DNA from 2 places in the Mesorhizobium huakuii genome. Region 1 is predicted to be linked to the other one. Evidence: riboswitches for the same ligand, from Rfam matches in the RefSeq annotation. Region 1 holds a riboswitch; the other holds the start of a gene.

The links. Region 1 has a riboswitch for S-adenosylmethionine ahead of metX (homoserine O-acetyltransferase MetX). Riboswitches for the same ligand answer to the same signal wherever they lie in the genome.
Region 2: linked by a shared signal. The riboswitch ahead of HB778_RS19510 (O-succinylhomoserine sulfhydrylase) and the one ahead of metX (homoserine O-acetyltransferase MetX) in region 1 are both predicted to bind S-adenosylmethionine.

The regions. Positions count from the first base shown of each region.
Region 1 covers NZ_CP050296.1:2,082,771-2,086,173, forward strand. The annotation lists gene hisC (histidinol-phosphate transaminase) at 1-718, opposite strand, end outside; gene HB778_RS10190 (hypothetical protein) at 813-1,244, opposite strand; gene HB778_RS10195 (hypothetical protein) at 1,241-1,495, opposite strand; SAM riboswitch at 1,672-1,749, shown strand; gene metX (homoserine O-acetyltransferase MetX) at 1,822-2,991, shown strand; gene metW (methionine biosynthesis protein MetW) at 2,988-3,403, shown strand, end outside.
Region 2 covers NZ_CP050296.1:3,961,531-3,964,933, forward strand. The annotation lists gene HB778_RS19500 (ceramide glucosyltransferase) at 1-310, shown strand, start outside; gene HB778_RS19505 (BrnA antitoxin family protein) at 614-841, shown strand; gene HB778_RS19510 (O-succinylhomoserine sulfhydrylase) at 863-2,050, opposite strand; SAM riboswitch at 2,107-2,184, opposite strand; gene HB778_RS19515 (2'-deoxycytidine 5'-triphosphate deaminase) at 2,284-3,378, shown strand.

The DNA of each region.
Region 1 (3,403 bases):
CATACATCCAGCCGATCCGTGCTCCGCCGAGGCCGATCTTGGAGAAGGTGCGGGTCATCACCACATTCTCGGCGCTGCCGACAAGTTCGATGCCGGCTTCATAGTCGTTGCGGCGGACATATTCGGCATAGGCCGCGTCGAGCACCAGCAGCACATGTCTGGGCAGGCCGGCATGCAGGCGGCGTACCTCCTGGAAAGGCACATAGGTGCCGGTCGGGTTGTTGGGATTGGCCAGAAACACGATTTTGGTGCGCGGCGTGACGGCGGCCAATATCGCATCGATATCGGCGCGCTCGTCGGTCTCCTTGATAACAACCGGGGTGGCGCCGGCCGACTGGATGTAGATTTTGTAGACCATGAAGGCGTGTTCGGTGAATATGGCCTCATCGCCGGGCGCGAGATAAGTCTGCGCCAAGAGGCCGAGGATCTCGTCGGAGCCGTTGGAGCAGATGATGTTTTGCGCGTTGAGGCCATGCACCTCGGCGATCGCCTCGCGCAGCCGCCTGGCGGTGCCGTCGGGATAGATGTCGAGCCTGGCGGCAACCTCACGCGCGGCCTCGATCGCCTTCGGTGACGGACCGAGCGGGTTCTCGTTCGACGACAGCTTGTACACCTTGGCGACACCGGCGGGTGCGGCGCTCTTGCCCGGCACATAGGCGTCGATGTCCATGATGCCCGCGCGCGGGGTTGGACGTGCCTGATCCGGTGTCTGCGTCATGTCGTAAAAACCTGTCGAGAAAGCCTCATCCGAGGCCGCAGCGGGAATACAAGCCATGGCCGGCAATGTCGAGAGGTGCCCACCGCATGTAGCGTCAATCATCGCGGCCGGTGATTCGGGCTTTGCGGGCCCGCTGAAGCTGCAGAATTCCGTGCCGCAGTTGATCGAACAAGGCTGGCGGAAGCATTCCATAGGCGTAACTGCCGTTGGAGCGCGGCCGAATATCGTAGCCAGGCCAAAGGAAGCGGTTCAACTCGTCGAGGCGTATCCAGTGCCGGCCTTCATCGAGGCCGAGAGCTCGGCAAACCACCGCCGGAATCTCGACCGATGTTGCCTTGTCGGATGGTGGGCTATGGGTGATCGGAGCGACAATGGTGCGGATGTGGCCATCCGTGTCCGTCGGCGTGGCAACGACGATCGCGCAAGGACGATCCTTTGTGCCTTCGACTTTGCCGGAGAGGCGTTCGGCACTCCAAAGAAAATTATAGCGAATGACCAGACCCGGTTTCGGAAGCGGCAGGCTCACTTCGGTTCCACGCCATACTCAGCCGATTCGATAGAAGCTATGGTGTCGTCGTCAAGTTCGCCCACGATCAGGATTTCACGCTCACGACGCTTCAGCAATTCGTAGTGCTCGAACTCCTCGGCGGAAAGATACGCCCCCACAACTCGGCCATGATTGGTCACATTGATGACCTTCTTGGAGATGGCTTCGTCCTGATATTTAGCAAAATTTCGGGCGAAATCGCTCGCAGGGATTGCGGTGTTCCGGGGCATGCTTTGCCTCCATCTGCTGCAAGGGCCTGTGAAGTCGACTGTGACAAAACCGAAGTGACTTCGATTGGCTTGCGCAATTTACGTAGTTTACACAAATTGTGCAAGGTGGCGAGAAGGACAACGACCCGTGAGAAACGCCGCCGTTGACGCCAACACCCCATGGCCCTAGAAGAGATAAGAACTTCCGTGGTGATTTGGCCGGTCGGCTTGCAGCCACGTTAAACAACTTGCTAAAGGGCCGTTTGCATCCTGTAACCGGCTTTGCGACGGCAATGCCGGTTTTTTGTTGTCCGCGCTTGGCCGGACGACCGATGGAAGAGATGTGAATGGCCGCTCTGCGCGCAAGAAAGACCAACAACGAGGCCGACCAGCCGTCGAGCCCGGTGTTGCGCTTCGGGCCGGACCAACCGCTCAAGCTCGATGCCGGCACGCTTTTGTCTCCGTTCCAGATCGCCTACCAGACCTACGGCACGCTCAACGATGCCCGCTCCAATGCCATCCTCGTCTGCCATGCGCTGACCGGTGACCAGCATGTCGCCAACACCAATCCGGTGACCGGCAAGCCGGGCTGGTGGGAAGTGCTGATCGGCCCCGGCAGGATCATCGACACCAACCGTTTCTTCGTCATCTGCTCCAACGTCATTGGCGGCTGCCTCGGCTCCACCGGCCCGGCCTCGACCAACCCCGCCACCGGCAAGCCCTATGGGCTCGACCTGCCGGTCATCACCATCCGCGACATGGTGCGCGCGCAGCAGATGCTGATCGACCATTTCGGCATCGAGAAACTGTTCTGCGTGCTTGGCGGCTCGATGGGCGGCATGCAGGTTCTGGAATGGGCGTCGAGCTATCCCGAGCGCGTCTTTTCGGCGCTGCCGATCGCCACCGGCGCGCGCCATTCCTCGCAGAACATCGCCTTCCACGAGGTCGGCCGGCAAGCCGTCATGGCCGATCCGGACTGGCATGGCGGCAAATATTTCGAGCATGGCAGGCGCCCGGAAAAGGGCCTGGCGGTGGCGCGCATGGCCGCCCACATCACCTACCTGTCGGAAGCCGCCCTGCACCGCAAATTCGGTCGCAATCTGCAGGACCGCGACCACCTGACTTTCGGCTTTGATGCCGACTTCCAGATCGAAAGCTATCTGCGCCACCAAGGCATGACCTTCGTCGACCGCTTCGACGCCAATTCCTATCTCTACATGACGCGGTCGATGGACTATTTCGACATTGCTGCCGACCATGGCGGCCGCCTGGCCGACGCCTTTGCCGGCACCAAGACCCGCTTCTGCCTGGTGTCGTTCACATCGGACTGGCTGTTTCCGACGGAAGAAAGCCGCTCCATCGTGCATGCGCTCAACGCCGCCGGTGCCTCGGTATCCTTCGTCGAGATCGAAACCGACCGCGGCCACGACGCCTTCCTGCTCGACGAGCCGGAACTGTTTGCCGCCATCAACGGCTTCATCGGCTCGGCAGCCCGCGCCAGAGGACTCGCATCATGAGCGTCAACGGCAGCCAGCGCGTCGACCTCGAGGTCGTCGCCAACCTCATCCCGCCTCAGTCCCGCGTGCTCGACGTCGGTTCGGGTGACGGCTCATTGCTTGAATTGCTGCAGGACGCCAAGCAGGTCGACGGCCGTGGGCTTGAACTGTCGCAGCGCGGCGTCAACGAATGCGTGGCGCGCGGCCTCTCTGTCATCCAGGGCGATGCCGACAAGGATCTCGAATTCTATCCCGACAAGGGTTTTGACTTCGTCGTCCTGTCGCAGACCTTGCAGGCCACCCGCAACCCGAAGCTGGTGCTCGACGAATTGCTCCGGATCGGCAATCGGGCGATCGTCTCCTTCCCCAATTTCGGCCATTGGCGGGTGCGCCTGTCGCTGTTCGTCAAAGGCCGCATGCCGGTGACCCAGGA
Region 2 (3,403 bases), 1.9 Mb from region 1:
GCCCGAGATCCTGACTGGCGCGGTGGTGCCGCTGACGCTTGCGCTGGTTGCGGCTGCCGGCGCCGGCTTCAGCCTGCCGCTGACGGCCATCGGCGTGCTGGCGGCCTTCTACCTTCCGGAGTGTGCCCTGGCCTGGTCCAAGGGTTGGCACCTGTCGCCACGCTCGGTCGCGGCAATCATGGCGCGCGACCTGATCTTGCCGGCGATGTGGGCACGCGGCTGGCTCGGCGGCGCCGTCGACTGGCGCGGCAATGCGATGACCATCGGCACCAAGGCGGCGGAACTGGAAGAGACGCCGTCGCGCGCCTGATCTCGACGGCTCAGCTTGATTCTAGGAGAAGTTATCGTATATACAAAAATTATTGGATTAGGCGCTATTTTTGTGTATACATAATTTATGAAACGCACCGATGGCGATGCTGTTCGAGTGGGATGAAAACAAGGCAAGGACGAACAAGGCCAAGCATGGCGTGGATTTTGCGATCGCTCCATCCTTCGATTTCGCCAATGGACTATGTCGAAAACCTCTAAGACAATCGTCCACCGCGAGGCTAGCCCGCCAAAGCAGTCACGTGCTGATGCTTTGGCGCTTGCCAGCAAGGCGCTCGCCGCGATGACCGATGAAGAAGATGCTACGATCATCGCTGCCGCCGAGGCCGATCCAGATGCACAACCGACCGATGTCGTTTCGCGCCGCAAGGTTGGCCGGCCACCACTTGCGCGCCCCAAGCGTGCCATACAGTTGCGGCTAGATGCCGATGTTCTCGACCGCTTCAAGGCTGATGGTGACGGCTGGCAGACGCGCATGAACGAAGCGCTGCGCAAGGCGGTGGGTCTGTAACCCTCGGCCTGCCGCTTGCCGCTATCCGGCCTTCAGCGCCTGCGCGATATCTTCCAGCAGATCGTCGGTATCCTCCAGGCCGATCGACAGCCTGAGCGTACCAGGCCCGATGCCGAGTTCGGCGCGCGCCTCGTCGCTCAAATTCTTGTGCGTCGTCGTCGCCGGATGGGTGATCAGGCTCTTGGCATCGCCAAGGTTGTTCGAGATCAGCACGATTTCGAGCGCGTTCTGCAGCGCGAAGGCCGCCTGCTTGCCGTCCTTGACGTCGAGGCAGATCAGCGTCGAGCCGCCCGACATCTGCTTCTTGACGATCTCGGCCTGCGGATGGTCGGCACGGCCGGGATAGATAACGCGGGCAATCTGCGGCTGATCTGCGAGGAAATCGGCGATCTTGCCGGCGCTCTCCGTCTGCTGGCGCACGCGCAGCGGCAGCGTCTCCAGGCCCTTTAGCAGCGTCCAGGCGTTGAAGGGCGACAGGCTGGGGCCGGTGTGGCGGAAATAGTCGTGCAAATTCTCGTCGATCCACTTCTTGTCCGACAAGATGACGCCGCCAAGACAACGGCCCTGGCCATCAATGTGCTTGGTCGCCGAATAGACGACGATATGGGCACCAAGCTGCAAAGGCTTCTGCTGCAAAGGCGTGGCAAAGACATTGTCGACGACAAGCCGTGCGCCGATCGAGTTGGCGAGCGAAGCGACGGCGGCGATGTCGACCACTTCCAATGTCGGATTGGTCGGGCTTTCCAGGAAGAACAGTTTTGTGTTTGGCCTGACCGCCTTTTCCCAGTTGGCGATGTCGGTGCCGTCGACCAGCGTCGCCTCGATGCCGTAGCGCGGCGCCAACGTTTCGACCACCCAGCGGCAGGAGCCGAACAAAGCGCGCGCCGCCACGATATGGTCACCGGCCTTGACGCTGCACAGAAGGGCCGCCGTCACCGCCGCCATGCCCGATGCCGTGGCGCGTGCGTCCTCGGCACCTTCCAGCGCGCACATGCGCTTTTCGAACATGTCGACGGTCGGATTGGCGTAGCGCGAATAGATGAAACCGGGTTCCTCGCCCTTGAAACGGGCTTCGGCGGCCTGGGCCGTTTGATAGACATAGCCCTGGGTCAGGTACATCGCCTCGGAGGTCTCGCCGAAGCCGGAACGCAAGGTTCCGCTGTGCACGAGGGCTGTCTGAGGCTTCCAGTTGCGCTTCTTGCTGCTCATCGCTCTTGTTCCAGACACAAAAAAACCGGCCGCGAAAGTCGCAACCGGTCCATACGGCCTCGCGGCCAACGGTCCTTTAGCGACTTGTTTAACGTGGCTGCAAGCCGACCGGCCAAATCACCACGGGATAACGACCCTTTAGACCCGTACCACGCTTGCGTCAATTGCCGGCTTCATTAAGAGGTTTGTACCAAGCAGGTTTCGCCAAAAGCCTGCCCTCTAGGAGCGTAGCCTTGCGGCAGACAGGCATTCTTCCCGATCAGGACATTGCGGCGCTGTTCCAGTCCGGTGCGCTGAAGTCGCCGCGCGCGCTCGATACCGACCAGATCCAGCCGGCCAGCCTCGATCTCAGGCTCGGCGACAAGGCCTGGCGGGTGCGCGCCTCCTTCCTGCCGGGTCCCAACCACAAGGTTTCGGAAAAGCTCGACAGGCTGAAGCTGCACGAGATCAATCTGGCCGAAGGCGCGGTGCTGGAGACGGGCTGTGTCTACATCGTGCCGCTGCTCGAAAGCCTGGCATTGCCGGCGGAGATTTCCGCCTCCGCCAATCCGAAGAGCTCGACCGGACGGCTCGACATCTTCACCCGTGTAATGACCGACCGTGGCCATGAGTTCGACAAGATCGCCGCCGGCTATAACGGTCCGCTCTACCTGGAAGTCAGCCCGCGCACCTTCCCGATCGTCGTGCGCACCGGCTCGCGCCTGTCGCAGATCCGCTTCCGCACCGGCAACGCGCTGCTCTCGGAAGCCGAACTCAATGAATTGCACCGCGCGCAGATGCTGGTCGCCACCGAACCGCCGAATATTTCGGGCGGCGGCATCGCGCTGTCGATCGATCTCAACGGCGACAGTGACGGGCTGGTCGGCTATCGCGGCAAGCATCACACCGGCCTCGTCGATGTCGACAAGCGCGCGGCGCAGGATGTCGTCGATTTCTGGGAGCCGATCCACAAGAGCGGCGCCGGCGAACTGGTGCTCGACCCGGATGAATTCTACATCCTGGTCAGCCAGGAAGCGGTACATGTACCGCCGCTCTACGCCGCCGAGATGACGCCCTTCGATCCGCTGGTCGGCGAATTCCGCGTCCACTATGCCGGCTTCTTCGACCCGGGCTTCGGCCATTCGGCATCAGGCGGCACCGGCAGCCGGGCGGTGCTTGAAGTGCGCAGCCACGAAGTGCCGTTCATCCTCGACCATGGCCAGATCGTCGGCCGGCTGGTCTACGAGCACATGCTGAAGCGGCCGCAGGCGCTCTACGGCACCGATCTCGGCTCCAACTACCAGGCGCAGGGCCTGAAACTCTCCAAGCATTTCCGCGCCGCGCGCTGAGCCTCGACTGCCGCCAGGCAAAATA